Actinocatenispora thailandica: one gene and its partner. The main gene of each other region encodes a partner of the protein of the gene in region 2 in a complex. Links are inferred from orthologs where the notes say so. Each region holds a gene or a part of one and is shown on either strand. Other genes may lie near its edges.

Region 1 (7,529 bases), 4.5 Mb from region 2 along the record:
AAGCGGCTCGGCGATCCACCCTGGTACCAGCGGGTCGCCGCCCGGCTCCGGGCCGGCTTGCAGGTAGCCTGCCGCGGGTTGCCGTCCGCCTCGGGCGGCCTGCTGCCTGGCCTGGTCGACGGGGACACCAGCCGCCTCGACCCGATCGTGCACGCCGACTTCGCGACCGCCGGGATGACGCACCTGACCGCCGTGAGCGGCTCGAACCTTGCGATCGTGCTCGGGTTCGTGCTGCTGGCGGCTCGCTGGGCCCGGGCCGGCCCGCGGGTCGCCGCGCTGGTCGGCGCGGCGGCCACGGTCGGGTTCGTGGTCCTCGTCCGGCCGGATCCGAGCGTGCTGCGGGCCGCCCTGATGGGTGGCCTGGGATTGCTCGCACTGGCGCTGCACCGGCCACGGGCGGCGGTTCCCGGCCTGGCGGCGTCGGTGTTCCTGCTGCTCCTCGTCGACCCCGCGCTGGCCGTGCAGCTCGGGTTCGTGCTCTCCGCACTCGCCACCCTGGGACTGTTGTTGTTCGCGCCGGCCTGGCGGGACGCGCTCCGTCGACGCCGCGTGCCAGGCGGCATCGCCGAGGTGGTCGCGGTGTCCACCGCCGCACACGTGGCCTGCGCGCCGGTGATCGCGGGCTTCGCCGGCACCGTCGGCCTTCTCGCCGTGCCGGCCAACGTGCTCGCCGAACCCGCGGTCGCACCGGCCACCGTGCTGGGGCTGGCCGCGGCGATCGCCTCACCTGTGTCGCCGACGGCGGCACATGCCCTTGCCTGGCTCGCCGACTGGCCGTGCCGCTGGCTGGTGCTGGTCGCGCACGGCGTCGCGGGCGCACCCGCCGCCACCCTGCCGTGGCCGGTGGGTGTGCTCGGCGCCGTACTGCTCGCCGTGATCCTGGTCGCCGCGGTCGTGGTTGCCGGCCATCGCACGGCGCGCCGGCTGCTGCTGGTCGTGGTGATCTGCGTGGTGGCGGGCGCCGCGCCGGTGCGGTGGCTCGCCGGCGGCTGGCCGCCGGATCGGTGGGTGTTCGTCGCCTGCGACGTCGGCCAGGGTGACGGGCTGGTGCTTCGGGCCGCCCCCGGACAGGCCGTGGTCGTCGATGCCGGACCGGAGCCGACCGCGATCGACGGGTGCCTGCGCCGGCTCGGCATCCGGTCCGTGCCGTTGTTGGTGTTCACCCACGACGACGCCGACCACGTCGGCGGCGTCGCCGGCGTCTTCGACGGCCGGCAGGTCGGCGCGGTCGGGGTTTCCCGTTTCCGCGGTACGAACGGGGGCAGGGCCCGGGTCGAGCGCGCCGCCGGCGCGCACGGACTGCGGCCGTTCCCGGTCCCGCCCGGCTGGCGTTACCGAGCGGGTGGCCTGGCGCTGACCGCGCTCGGCCCGCCGGAGCCGATGACCGGCACCGAGTCCGACACCAACAACAACTGCGTGGTGCTCCGGGCCGTGGCCGGGTCGGTATCGATCTTGCTGACCGGCGACGCCGGCCCGGAACTCCAGCAGGAGCTGCGGGTCGACGGTGCACCACTGCACGCCGACGTGCTGAAGGTTCCGCATCACGGAAGCGTCCACCAGGATCCGGACTTCGTCGCCGCGGTGGGGCCGAAGGTCGCGGTCGTCTCGGTCGGTGTCGACAACGACTACGGGCACCCGAACCCTGGCCTGCTGGCGAGGATCACCGCGGCCGGCATCCGGGTGGTGCGCACCGACCGGGACGGTGACGTGGCGGTCGTCGATACCGGTCGTGGCCTGGCGGTGGCCCGGCGGGGACCGCCCCCGGGCCGTGCGCCGCCGAGTGCCCGGGCGCTGCCACCCGCGGTGACTCGGCCTGCACGCCGTTCGCCGCGCCGCCGGGGCCCGGGCTGCCGCCGGGGAACGGGGTATCGAACGATCGCGGCATTGCGTGGCTTCGGAGCGGCTCGACGGCGCAGGGCGGGGACGCGCGCGGGGGCGACCCGACCCGGTGTCGTGCCGGTCGGGGTGGCCGTGTGTCGCGCGGTCTCGACGCTCGTGGCGCCACGTCGGGCGACGTGGCCGGGCGCCGCGAAGGGCGGCGGCGTGCGGCGCCACGGCTGGCGGGGATCATCGGATGCCGCCTGATCCGGCTACTCACGGAGTCACGTCTGGCCGGGCGCCGTGAAGGGCGGCCGCTCGCGGCGGCGGATGGCCGGGTGCCGCCGTGAAGAGCGGCTACGCGCGGCGTCACGTCGGGCGGGGTGGCCGGGTGCCGTGACGGGCGGCTGCTCGGGGCGGCACGTGGCCGGGTGTCGCGGATGCCGAACAGCGCCCGGCGGGTCGACTGCCGGGACCCGGGCGGTCGGGGACGTGCCAGGATGGGTCCGTGAGCCAGACACCACCGCTGATTCGCCTGGTCCTCGGTGACGAGGAGTTGCTCGCCGCGCGCGCGGTGTCCGACGTGGTCGCCGCGGTCCGGGCGATCGAGCCGGACGCGCAGCCCACCGAGCGGGACGCGAACGCCCTCACCGCCGGTGAGCTGGCGGCGTTGACCAGCCCATCGCTGTTCGGGGGGCGACAGGTCGTGGTGATTCGTGGTGCCCAGGACGCCAAGAAGGACCTGGCCGCGGCGCTGCTCGGCTACGCGGCCGCGCCGGCCGACGACGTCTGCCTGGTGTTGACGCATGCCGGCGGGAACAAAGGCAAGGCGCTCGCGGACGGGCTGCAGAAGGCGGGCGTCGAGGTGGTGCGCGCCGCGCGGATCACCCGGCCGCGGGAGCGGGTCGGCTTCGTGCGTGACGAGGTGCGAGGTCTGGGCGGTCGCTGCCCGGAGGACGCCGCGGAGGCGTTGATCTCGGCGGTCGGCAACGACCTGCGGGAGCTTGCGTCCGCCTGCGCGCAGCTGGTCGCCGACACCGGCGGGCGCCTCACCGTCGACATCGTCAACCGCTACTACCAGGGGCGATCGGAGGTGACCGGGTTCACGGTGGCGGACGCCGCCATGGTGGGCGACTTGGCCGCGGCACTGGAATCGTTGCGCTGGGCGCTCGCGATCGGCGTCGACCCGGTGCCGATCGCGGACGCGCTGGCCGACGGGGTGCGCACGGTGTCTCGGGTTGCCGGCGTGCGCGGTAATCCGTACCAGTTGGCATCGAAGCTGGGCATGCCGGCCTGGAAGATCGAGCGGGCTCAGCGGCAGGCGCGAGGCTGGTCACCGGAGGGGCTGGCCGCGGCGATGCACGCCGCCGCCGCGGCCAATGCCGAGGTCAAGGGCGGTGCGGACAACAGGGGGTACGCGCTGGAACGGGCCATCCTCGCGGTGGCCGGTGCCCGCGGTCGCTGAGCCGCCCGCCAGACTCGCCTCGCTGCCTCGCTGCCTCGCTGCCTCGCTGCCTCGCTGCCTCGCTGCCTCGCTGCCTCGCTGGTGGTTTGGCGGCGCTCGGACGGCGCGCGGCGGGGCGCCGTACCGCCGGCGGGAACCGTGCGGCACGAGCGACGCGAACCGGCAGGAGCAGGGCGCCCACGTGCCGAGCAGCGACGGCGTCGGGCGGGTACGCCAAAAGCGGGGTCGCCGAACATTGGAGCGATGTCGGCGGGCCCCGCTGGGCGTGCTTGGCGCCTCGCCGCCGTCAGGCGGAGATCTGCTGGAACTGCTTGGCGATGGCCGACTTGCGGTTCGCCGCCTGGTTCTTGTGGATGACGCCCTTGCTCACGGCCTTGTCCAGCTTGCGCGACGCGTCACGCAGGGCGGTCTCGGCCTTCGCCGAGTCGCCGGCGTTGGCCGCCTCATGGAACGAGCGAATCGCCGTCTTCAGCGACGACTTGACCGCCTTGTTGCGCTGGCGGCGCTTCTCGTTCTGCCGGTTGCGCTTGATCTGGGACTTGATGTTCGCCACGCGACAGCCTTCAGTCTTGGTCGGTACGGGTCGGGGTCTGCCTGCTGGCAGATAGTGCGCGCGCGTCCATGACGCGGCGGCACACACGAAGGATCAGGCTACCAGCCGCTTCGCCCGCGGTCGCAGCGGCCGTGCGCCCGCCCGGTCGGTACGGTGTGGGGTGGTGCCGACGTGGCCCGGCCGATTGTGCGGTGAATGCGGCATTCGTGCCCTGGATCCGGGTTGGTCGGGTGCCGCGCGGCGGCACCGCGCCGCTGCCGGGTGCGCGGTCCGCCGGCCGTGGGAGCATGGACGGCGCCGGCACGCCAGCCCCGGTGGCGCCGGTACCGCCGACCGGCCACGGCGTGCCCGAGACCCACGACGTGCCTCGAACAGAACGGACTCCGCGTGCCACACCAGCTCGATCCCGGTGTCACGGATCCGCAGCGGATCCGCAACTTCTGCATCATCGCGCACATCGACCACGGCAAGTCCACCCTGGCCGACCGGATGCTGCAACTGACCGGCGTGGTCGACCAGCGACAGATGCGCGCGCAGTACCTCGACCGGATGGACATCGAGCGCGAGCGTGGCATCACGATCAAGTCCCAGGCGGTCCGGATGCCGTGGACCGTGCGCGAGGGCGACCTGGCCGGCGAGCCGTACGTGCTGAACATGATCGACACCCCCGGGCACGTCGACTTCACCTACGAGGTGTCCCGCAGCCTGGCCGCCTGCGAGGGTGCGGTGCTGCTGGTCGACGCGGCGCAGGGGATCGAGGCGCAGACGCTCGCCAACCTGTACCTGGCGCTGGAGAACGACCTGCACGTCATCCCGGTGCTGAACAAGATCGACCTGCCGGCCGCGCAGCCGGAGAAGTACGCCGAGGAGATCGCGCACCTGATCGGCGGCGACCCGGCGGACTGCCTGCGGGTGTCCGGCAAGACCGGCGAGGGTGTGCCGGAGCTGTTGGACGAGATCGTCCGCCAGTTCACCCCGCCGACCGGCGACCCGGACGGGCCGCCGCGGGCGTTGATCTTCGACTCGGTGTACGACATCTACCGCGGGGTGGTCACCTACGTGCGGATGGTCGACGGCCGGATCGAGGCCCGGGACCGGTTGACGATGATGTCCACCGGCGCCACCCACGAGCTGCTGGAACTCGGCGTCATCTCGCCGGAGCCGACCAAGTCGCCGGCGCTGGGGGTCGGTGAGGTGGGCTACCTGATCACCGGGGTCAAGGACGTCCGGCAGTCGAAGGTCGGTGACACGGTGACCGCGCTGGCCCGGCCGGCGGCCGAGCCGCTCGGCGGCTACTCGGATCCGAAGCCGATGGTCTATTCCGGGCTCTATCCGATCGACGGCTCGGACTACCCGGCGCTGCGTGACGCGCTGGACAAGTTGAAGCTCAACGACGCCGCCCTGGCGTACGAGCCGGAGACCTCCGCGGCGCTCGGGTTCGGTTTCCGCTGCGGCTTCCTCGGTCTGCTGCACCTGGAGATCATCCGGGAGCGGCTGGAGCGCGAGTTCAATCTCGACCTGATCTCCACCGCACCCAACGTGGTCTACCGGGTCGAGCTGGAGGACAACACCGAGCACACGGTGACCAACCCGAGCGAGTACCCGACGGGCAAGGTCGCCGCGGTCCACGAGCCGGTGGTGCGCGCCACCGTGCTGACACCCAACGACTTCGTCGGTGCCGTGATGGAGATCTGCCAGAACCGTCGCGGCAAGCTGCTCGGGATGGACTACCTGTCCGCCGACCGGGTGGAGCTGCGCTACACGCTGCCGCTGGCGGAGATCATTTTCGACTTCTTCGACCAGCTCAAGTCGCGCACCCGCGGGTACGCCTCGCTGGACTACGAGCCGTCCGGCGAGCAGTCCGCCGACCTGGTGAAGGTCGACATCCTGCTCAACTCCGAGCCGGTCGACGCGTTCAGCGCGATCGTGCACCGGGACAAGGCGTACGCGTACGGCGTGCAGCTGACCACCAAGCTGCGCAAGCTGATCCCGCGGCAGCAGTTCGAGGTGCCGATCCAGGCCGCGATCGGTACGAAGATCATCGCGCGGGAGAACATCCGCGCGATGCGCAAGGACGTGCTCGCCAAGTGCTACGGCGGTGACATCACCCGTAAGCGCAAGCTGCTGGAGAAGCAGAAGGAAGGCAAGAAGCGGATGAAGATGGTGGGCCGCGTCGAGGTACCCCAGGAGGCGTTCATCGCCGCGTTGTCGACCTCGGATGGCCCGGAGCAGCCGAAGAAGTAGCCCGCCGCCTGTCCACTTCGGAGGGACGAGGGCCGCCGCCGGGGCGACGAGCGGTACCGGGGTCGACCCGTAGACTGGGCGGATGTTGGAGGTCGGTAGTCGGCGTCGAGGGCAGCCGGCGCCGCCCAGGGTGGTGTACGAGGCTCTGCTCGAGCCGGACCGTGATCCAACCCGGCGGTGGCTGCGACTGCTCGGCGACGAGCGGGCACCGCGGCTGGTCGAGGCCGACCCGCCGGGGCTGGTGGTCTGGTCCTCGCTGTGGGGCCGGCGCCCGGACGCCAGGGTGCGGTTCGACATCGCCGTGGACGCCTCCGGGGCCGGCAGCGACGTGCGCTGGACGCTGCTGGTCGCCGACCCGGCGCCGGATTCCGCGCTGCTCGGCCATCTGCGCAAGCGGCTCAACGAGCTGATCAACGCGGACCTGCGGTATTCGTTCGGGCAGTAGCGCCGGCACCGGTGGCGCGGGTACCGATGAGTTCGCGCCCCGCAGGCCGTCGACACGGGTGTACAGAACCAACCACTACGCGGAGGGCGACGATGGGGACCATCGGGGTACACGAGTTCATCACGATCGACGGCATCATGTCCGAGCCGACCTGGACGATGGACTACCCGTTCGACCCGAAGATGGGCGAGGCGATCGGCGGGATGATGGCCAACTGCGAGGCGATCCTGCTGGGCCGCACCACCTACGAGGGTTTCGCGCCGGCCTGGTCGACCCGGACCGCGGACGACGACCCGGGTGCGCCGTTCTTCAACGACACCCCGAAGTACGTGGTGTCGGGCACCATGACGCACGCCGACTGGCGCAACTCGACGGTGCTCGGGCCGTACCGGCCGGAGACGATCCGGCAGCTCAAGGACCGGGTGGCCGGCGGGATCTATGTCAGCGGTAGCGGCCGGTTGGTGCGGGCGATGCTCGCCGACGGGCTGGTCGACGAGCTGCACCTGTTCGTCTTCCCGCTCGCGCTGGGTGGCGGTCTGCGGCTGTTCCCGGAGGCTGCCGGGCCGGCGAAGCTCGCCCTGGCCGGCTGCGAGTCGTACGACAGTGGCGTGGTGCACCTGACCTACACGGCGCCGTGACGGGCTGCCCGGCCCCCGCTTGGGTCCACAGTGGACGGTTTCCTCTCGTCCACTGTGGATCATCCCGTCGCTTCGATGTGTTCGCCCCGATACGCTCGGTGATCGCTTTTTGCCGTTGACTCACCTGCCGGTAGCCTGTGGTGCCGGTGCGAACCGCGGTGGTCGGTGGGGGTGTGGCAGGTGACGGTACGGCGCGAGGTCCCGCGCGGTGTGCGGGCGTGGTGGCCGGTCATGGTGGTGGTGCTCGCCGTCGTCGGCGCGGTGCTGGTGGTCCCGGGGCCGGCGACGGCCGCCCCGGACGAGGGCGGCAGCTCCTCGGTGTACAAGAAGCTCGACGCCGCGGCACGCAAGTACAACAACGCGAAG
Region 2 (7,487 bases):
GTCGTGGAGATCCGCACCAGTGATGCCGCCGAGTACGAGCTGGGCGCCGAGGTCACGCTGAGCGACTTCGAGGGCGTCCGCCTGGTCGACGTGACCGGCCGGACCAAGGGCAAGGGCTTCGCCGGTGTGATGAAGCGGCACGGCTTCCACGGCCTGAAGGCCTCGCACGGCGTCGAGCGCAAGCACCGCTCGCCGGGCTCGATCGGCGGCTGCGCCACTCCGGGCCGCGTCTTCAAGGGCGTGCGGATGGCTGGCCGGATGGGCTCCGACCGGTTCACCGCGCAGAACCTCTCGATCGTCGACGTCGACACGGAGAACAACCTCCTGCTGGTCAAGGGCGCGATCCCCGGCCCGGCGAACGGGCTGGTGCTGATCCGCACCGCGGCCAAGCAGGCGCTGCGCAAGGGCGGTGTCAAGTGACTGAGGTGAAGGTACTGGACCGCGAGGGCAAGGACGCCGGTTCGGCCGACCTGCCCGGCGACATCTTCGACGTCCAGGTGAACATCCCGCTGATGCACCAGGTCGTGGTGGCACAGCTGGCCGCGGCCCGGCAGGGTACGCACAAGGCCAAGACCCGCGGCGAGGTCGCCGGCGGCGGCAAGAAGCCGTACCGGCAGAAGGGCACCGGCCGGGCTCGTCAGGGCTCGACCCGCGCGCCGCAGTTCGCCGGTGGTGGCACCGTGCACGGCCCCGTACCGCGGGACTACACGCAGCGCACCCCGAAGAAGATGAAGCGCGCGGCGTTGCGCGGCGCGCTGTCCGACCGGGCGCGTGCCGAGCAGGTGTTCGTGGTCTCCTCGCTGGTCGAGGGCGACGCACCGAGCACCAAGAGCGCGCTGACCGCGCTGCGCCAGGTGACCAAGGCCGCCCGGGTGCTGGTCGTGGTCGCCCGCGAGGACGAGCTCACCTGGAAGAGCCTGCGCAACGCCCCCGAGGTGCACCTGCTCGCCGCGGACCAGCTCAACACGTACGACGTGCTGGTCAACGACGACGTGGTGTTCGTCGGCGACGCGCTGGACGAGTTCCTCGGCGTGCAGGGGCACGGTTCGGCCTCGGCGAGTGAGGAGGAGCAGGCATGAGTGGCGTGAGCTTCAACGACCCGCGCGACGTCATCGACCGGCCGGTCGTCTCGGAGAAGAGTTACGGCCTGCTGGACCAGAACAAGTACACGTTCCTGGTCCACCCGGACTCGAACAAGACGCAGATCAAGATCGCGATCCAGCAGATCTTCAACGTGAAGGTGCTGTCGGTCAACACGATCAACCGGCAGGGCAAGCGCAAGCGCACCCGGACCGGTTTCGGGAAGCGCAAGGACACCAAGCGGGCGATCGTGACCCTCGCTCCGGGCGACCGGATCGAGGCGTTCGGCGGCCCGGTTTCCTGACAGCGGCGCGCCGGTACCGAATCTGATGGACACCGGCCTTGAGGTAGAGAGAGAACGATGGGCATCCGCAAGTACAAGCCGACCACGCCGGGTCGTCGCGGCTCGTCCGTGGCCGACTTCGCGGAAATCACGCGAAGCACGCCGGAGAAGTCGCTGCTGCGTCCGCTGCACAACAAGGGCGGTCGCAACGCGCAGGGCAAGATCACCCAGCGTCGGCAGGGTGGTGGGCACAAGCGGCAGTACCGCCTGATCGACTTCCGTCGCAACGACAAGGACGGCATCCCGGCCAAGGTCGCGCACATCGAGTACGACCCGAACCGCACCGCCCGCATCGCGCTGCTGCACTTCGCCGACGGCACCAAGCGCTACATCCTGGCTCCTCGCGGGCTCGGCCAGGGCGCGCGGGTCGAGTCCGGCCCGGCCGCCGACATCCAGCCCGGCAACAACAAGCCGCTGCGCAACATCCCGGTCGGTACCACGGTGCACGCCGTGGAACTGCGGCCCGGCGGTGGCGCGAAGCTGGGCCGGTCCGCCGGCGCCAGCATCCAGCTGCAGGCCAAGGAGGGCATGTACGCCACGCTGCGGCTGCCTTCCGGTGAGACCCGGATGGTCGACGTGCGGTGCCGCGCCACGATCGGCGAGGTCGGCAACGCCGAGCAGTCGAACATCAACTGGGGCAAGGCCGGCCGGATGCGCTGGAAGGGCCGGCGGCCGAAGGTTCGTGGTGTCGCGATGAACCCGGTTGACCACCCGCACGGCGGTGGTGAGGGCAAGACCTCCGGTGGTCGTAACCCGGTCAACCCGAACGGTAAGCCCGAGGGCCGGACCCGGCGTCAGGGCAAGGAGTCCGACCGGCTCATCGTCCGTCGTCGTTACGCCAACCGGAAGCGCTAGGAGTAGGGATGCCTCGCAGCCTCAAGAAGGGCCCGTTCGTCGACGACCACCTGATGAAGAAGGTGGAAGTCCAGAACGACAAGGGCACCAAGAACGTCATCAAGACCTGGTCTCGCCGGTCCACGATCACGCCCGAGATGCTCGGCCACACGATCGCGGTGCACAACGGCCGCAAGCACATCCCGGTGTTCATCACCGAGGCGATGGTCGGGCACAAGCTCGGCGAGTTCGCGTTGACCCGGACGTTCAAGGGTCACGAGAAGGACGACAGGAAGAGCCGGCGTCGCTGACCTGCGGGTCGCCCAATGACGCTGACGTACGAATCGATACGAGGAAACGAGCAAGGGGACAGCGATGCCAACTAAGGGCGACGCTACTGCGCCTCCCGGCGCGCGGGCGGTTGCGCGACACGTGCGCACCTCGCCGATGAAGGCGCGCCGTGTGGTCAACCTCGTTCGCGGGATGTCCGCGAAGGAGGCCCTCACGGTGCTCAAGTTCGCCCCCCAGGCAGCCAGCGAGCCGGTCTACAAGGTGGTTGCCTCCGCGATCGCCAACGCCGAGAACAACGAGCGGCTGGACCCGGATTCGTTGCTCATCAGCGAGGCGTACGTCGACGAGGGGCCGACACTGCGGCGCTTCCGTCCGCGTGCCCAGGGTCGGGCGTACCGGATCCGCAAGCGCACCTGCCACATCACGATCGTGGTGGAGAGCGTGCAGGCGGCGCCGGCGGACCGGAAGGGCGCCAAGAAGGCGGCGGCGAAGAAGGCCGCGCCGGCGAAGAAGGCGGCCGAGCCGGCGGCGAGCGCCGAGGGCGAGGCTACGACGGCCGCGGCGGCAGAAGCCACGACGTCGGCAGCTACGACGGCCTCCGCGGAGAAGAACGCGTCGGCCGGCGAGAAGGAGAGCGCGGAGTAATGGGTCAGAAGGTCCACCCGCACGGGTTCCGGCTCGGTATCAGCACCGACTGGACCTCCCGGTGGTACGCGGACAAGCTGTACAAGGACTACGTCGCCGAGGATGTCAAGATCCGTCGGATGATCTCCGGTGGCCTGGAGCGGGCCGGTATCTCCCGGGTCGACATCGAGCGCACCCGGGACCGGGTCCGCGTCGACATCCACTCCGCGCGGCCCGGCATCGTCATCGGCCGCAAGGGCGCCGAGGCGGACCGCATCCGCGGTGAGCTGGAGAAGCTGACGAAGAAGCAGATCCAGCTCAACATCCTCGAGGTCAAGAACCCCGAGTCGGACGCGCAGCTCGTCGCGCAGGGCATCGCCGAGCAGCTGGCCCAGCGGGTCGCGTTCCGGCGGGCGATGCGCAAGGCGATCCAGTCGGCCATGCGCAACCCGCTGGTCAAGGGCATCCGGGTGCAGTGCGGCGGCCGCCTCGGCGGCGCCGAGATGTCCCGCTCGGAGTTCTACCGCGAGGGTCGGGTGCCGCTGCACACGCTGCGCGCCAACATCGACTACGGCTTCTTCGAGGCCCGGACGACCTTCGGCCGGATCGGTGTGAAGGTCTGGATCTACAAGGGCGAGGCCGTGCCCGGTCGCGAGCAGCCGGAGGTTCCGTCCGGTCGTCCGCGTCGGGACCGCAACGACCGTCCGCGGCGCACCCGTTCGGGTTCGTCCGGCACGACCGCCGGCGGTACCGAGGCGGGTCGCGCGGCTGCGGCCGAGCGTCATGGTGGTCGCCCGGCGCCCGAGCCGGCTGCAACGTCGACGGCCCCCGCGGCCGAGAAGAGTCAGGAGGGCTGAGCAATGCTGATTCCGCGTAAGCCCCGAAGGGCTTCCGGAAGCCGCATCACCCGACGCGCCGCGGCAAGTCCAAGGGCGGTACCCGGGTGGCGTTCGGTGAGTTCGGCATCCAGGCGCTGGAGCCGGCGTACGTGACGAACCGGCAGATCGAGGCCGCGCGTATCGCCATGACCCGGCACATCAAGCGTGGCGGCAAGGTCTGGATCACGATCTTCCCGGACCAGGCGCTGACGAAGAAGCCGGCCGAAACCCGGATGGGTTCCGGTAAGGGTTCGCCCGAGTGGTGGGTCGCCAACGTCAAGCCCGGCCGGGTGATGTTCGAGCTGTCGTTCCCGAACGAAGCGGTAGCGCGTGAGGCGCTGACCCGCGCGATCCACAAGCTTCCGATGAAGTGCCGGATCGTGAAGCGCGAAGTGGGTGAGGTCTGATGGCGGCTGGTACGCCTTCCGGTGAGCTGCGCGAGCTCGGCGACGAGGAGCTCGCGACGAAGCTCGGCGAGGCCAAGGCGGAGCTGTTCAACCTCCGCGTGCAGGGTGCCACCGGGCAGCTGGACAACAACCGTCGGCTCCAGGTGGTACGCCGGGAGATCGCCCGGATCTACACGATCATGCGTGAGCGCGAGCTCGGCCTCAGCGCTGCGCCCAGCGAGGTTGCGTGATGAGCGAGCAGACGACAGAGCAGCGTGGCCGCCGCAAGGTCCGTGAGGGCCTGGTGGTCAGCGACAAGATGGACAAGACCGTCGTGGTCGCCGTGGAAGACCGGGTCAAGCACCCGCTCTACGGCAAGGTCATGCGACGGACCAACAAGCTCAAGGCGCACGACGAGCAGAACCAGTGCGGTGTCGGCGACCGGGTGCGTCTGATGGAGACGCGTCCGCAGTCGGCGACGAAGCGGTGGCGGATCGTCGAGATCCTGGAGAAGGCCAAGTAAAGCGAGCCGCCGTGACCCGGAAACGGGCTGCGGCGGGACGTTCCGCCAGGCTTCGCGTCAGCGGAGGACCGGCAGACATCAGGAGTTGACGTGATTCAGCAGGAGTCGCGACTGCGCGTCGCCGACAACACGGGTGCCAGGCAGATTCTGTGCATCCGGGTGCTCGGCGGCTCCGGTCGGCGCTACGCGAGCATCGGCGACGTCATCGTGGCCACCGTCAAGGACGCGATCCCGGGCGCCGGTGTGAAGAAGGGCGACGTGGTCAAGGCCGTCGTCGTCCGCACCGCCAAGGAGAAGCGCCGGCCGGATGGCTCGTACATCCGCTTCGACGAGAACGCAGCGGTCCTGATCCGGGACGGCGGGGACCCTCGGGGTACCCGCATCTTCGGGCCGGTCGGCCGGGAACTGCGCGACAAGAAGTTCATGAAGATCATCTCCCTGGCACCGGAGGTGTTGTAGGACCATGAAGGTCAAAAAGGGCGACACGGTCCTCGTCATCGCCGGCAAGGACCGGGGCGCGAAGGGCAAGGTCATTGCGGCCTACCCGGAGCAGAACCGGGTTCTCGTCGAGGGCGTGAACCGAGTCAAGAAGCACACGAAGATCCAGACGTCCCAGCGCGGTTCCCAGAGTGGTGGCATCGTCACCCAGGAGGCGTCGATCCACGTCAGCAACGTGATGGTGGTCGACGGCGACGGGAACGCGACCCGTGTGGGTTACCGCAAGGACGAGTCCGGGCGCAACGTGCGGATCTCCCGGCGCTCCAAGAAGGACCTGTGATGTCGACGGCAACTGATGAGAAGGTCACCCCGCGCCTGAAGGAGCGGTACCGGGCGGAGATCGCGGGCGGGATGGTCGAGAAGTTCGGCTACACCAACCCGATGACGGTTCCCGGTCTGGTGAAGATCGTCGTCAACATGGGTGTCGGCGACGCGGCCCGGGACGCCAAGCTGATCGACGGTGCGGTGCGCGACCTGACCGCGATCACCGGCCAGAAGCCGCTGGTGCGTCGGGCGAAGAAGTCGATCGCGCAGTTCAAGCTGCGTGAGGGGATGCCGATCGGCGCGAAGGTGACGCTGCGCGGCGACCGGATGTGGGAGTTCCTGGACCGGCTGCTGTCGATCTCGCTCCCGCGCATCCGTGACTTCCGCGGCCTGTCGGCGAAGCAGTTCGACGGGCACGGCAACTACACGTTCGGTCTCACCGAGCAGTCGGTCTTCCACGAGATCGACCAGGACAAGATCGACCGTGTGCGCGGTATGGACATCACCGTGGTGACGTCCGCAACGACCGACGAGGAGGGCCGGCACCTGTTGCGGCTGCTGGGCTTCCCGTTCAAGGAGAACTGACATGGCCAAGAAGGCGCTAGTCATCAAGGCGGCGCGGAAGCCGAAGTTCTCCGCGCGTGCGTACACTCGCTGCCAGCGTTGCGGTCGCCCGCGGGCGGTCTACCGCAAGTTCGGGCTGTGCCGGGTGTGCATCCGTGAGATGGCGCACCGCGGCGAGCTTCCCGGTGTGTCCAAGGCGTCCTGGTAACAGCCGACGCTGGATAAGCAACGCCACAGGCCCGTGAGGCGGGAACCGGGGCGAGGAAGGCACCACATCACATGACGATGACCGATCCGATCGCAGACATGTTGACCCGTCTGCGTAACGGCAACCAGGCATACCACGATGTCGTGGCGATGCCCTACTCGAAGATCAAGGCGAACATCGCCGAGGTCCTCAAGCAGGAGGGCTACGTCACGGGCTGGTCCGTCGAGGAACCGGCCGAGGGTACCGTCGGCAAGAAGCTGAGCGTCGAGCTGAAGTTCGGCCAGAACCGGGAGCGCAGCCTCGCCGGTATCCGTCGGGTCTCCAAGCCGGGCCTGCGGGTGTATGCGAAGGCAGACGAGCTGCCCCGGGTGCTCGGCGGTCTGGGCGTCGCGATCATCTCGACGTCGCAGGGGCTGCTGACCGACAGGCAGGCTCGCAAGCGCGGCGTGGGCGGGGAAGTCCTCGCCTACGTCTGGTAAGGGAGTTGCTGAGCCATGTCTCGGATTGGACGTAAGCCGATCCCGGTCCCGGCCGGTGTGGACGTCAAGATCGACGGCGCCACGGTCGCGGTCAAGGGCCCGAAGGGCGAGCTGTCGCACACGCTCGTCGAACCGATCACCGCACGCGTCGAAGACGGCACCATCTACGTGGAGCGGCCGAACGACGAGCGTCGTTCGCGCGCCCTGCACGGGCTGTGCCGGACGCTGGTGAACAACCTGGTCGTCGGTGTGACGACCGGATACGAGAAGGTGCTGGAGATCCAGGGCACCGGTTACCGGGTGCAGGCCAAGGGCCAGGACCTGGAGTTCGCGCTCGGGTTCTCGCACCCGGTCGTGGTTTCGGCGCCGGCCGGCATCACGTTCAGCGTGCAGAAGCCGACCCAGCTGACGGTCTCGGGCATCGACAAGCAGCAGGTCGGTGAGATCGCGGCGAACATCCGCAAGATCCGGCCGCCGGAGCCGTACAAGGGCAAGGGTGTGCGGTACCAGGGCGA

Evidence for each region.
Region 1: rpsC (region 2) and rpsT share a complex: the UniProt entries of both Bacillus subtilis proteins name them as parts of the 30S ribosomal subunit. The link is inferred for Actinocatenispora thailandica from one-to-one orthologs.

Annotation. Positions count from the first base shown.
Region 1 is NZ_AP023355.1:1,420,544-1,428,072, forward strand. Bases 2,204-5,192 are described here. They hold rpsT (30S ribosomal protein S20), read right to left. Parts: upstream 3,837-5,192; coding sequence 3,570-3,836; downstream 2,204-3,569. Other genes in these bases: holA (DNA polymerase III subunit delta), read left to right, coding at 2,327-3,283; lepA (translation elongation factor 4), read left to right, coding at 4,224-5,192. Outside these bases: Athai_RS06350 (ComEC/Rec2 family competence protein), read left to right, coding at 1-2,085; more of lepA, read left to right, coding at 5,193-6,080; Athai_RS06370 (hypothetical protein), read left to right, coding at 6,163-6,525; Athai_RS06375 (dihydrofolate reductase family protein), read left to right, coding at 6,618-7,163; Athai_RS06380 (coiled-coil domain-containing protein), read left to right, coding at 7,344-7,529. UniProt on the Bacillus subtilis protein: Binds directly to 16S ribosomal RNA.
Region 2 is NZ_AP023355.1:5,928,285-5,935,771, reverse strand. What follows is about bases 2,164-5,110. They hold rpsC (30S ribosomal protein S3), read left to right. Parts: upstream 2,164-3,192; coding sequence 3,193-4,029; downstream 4,030-5,110. Other genes in these bases: rplN (50S ribosomal protein L14), read left to right, coding at 5,050-5,110; rpsQ (30S ribosomal protein S17), read left to right, coding at 4,687-4,959; rpmC (50S ribosomal protein L29), read left to right, coding at 4,457-4,687; rpsS (30S ribosomal protein S19), read left to right, coding at 2,287-2,568; rplB (50S ribosomal protein L2), read left to right, coding at 2,164-2,278. Outside these bases: rplC (50S ribosomal protein L3), read left to right, coding at 1-420; rplD (50S ribosomal protein L4), read left to right, coding at 417-1,079; rplW (50S ribosomal protein L23), read left to right, coding at 1,076-1,384; more of rplB, read left to right, coding at 1,442-2,163; more of rplN, read left to right, coding at 5,111-5,418; rplX (50S ribosomal protein L24), read left to right, coding at 5,423-5,737; rplE (50S ribosomal protein L5), read left to right, coding at 5,737-6,306; Athai_RS26480 (type Z 30S ribosomal protein S14), read left to right, coding at 6,308-6,493; rpsH (30S ribosomal protein S8), read left to right, coding at 6,565-6,972; rplF (50S ribosomal protein L6), read left to right, coding at 6,988-7,487. UniProt on the Bacillus subtilis protein: Binds the lower part of the 30S subunit head. Binds mRNA in the 70S ribosome, positioning it for translation.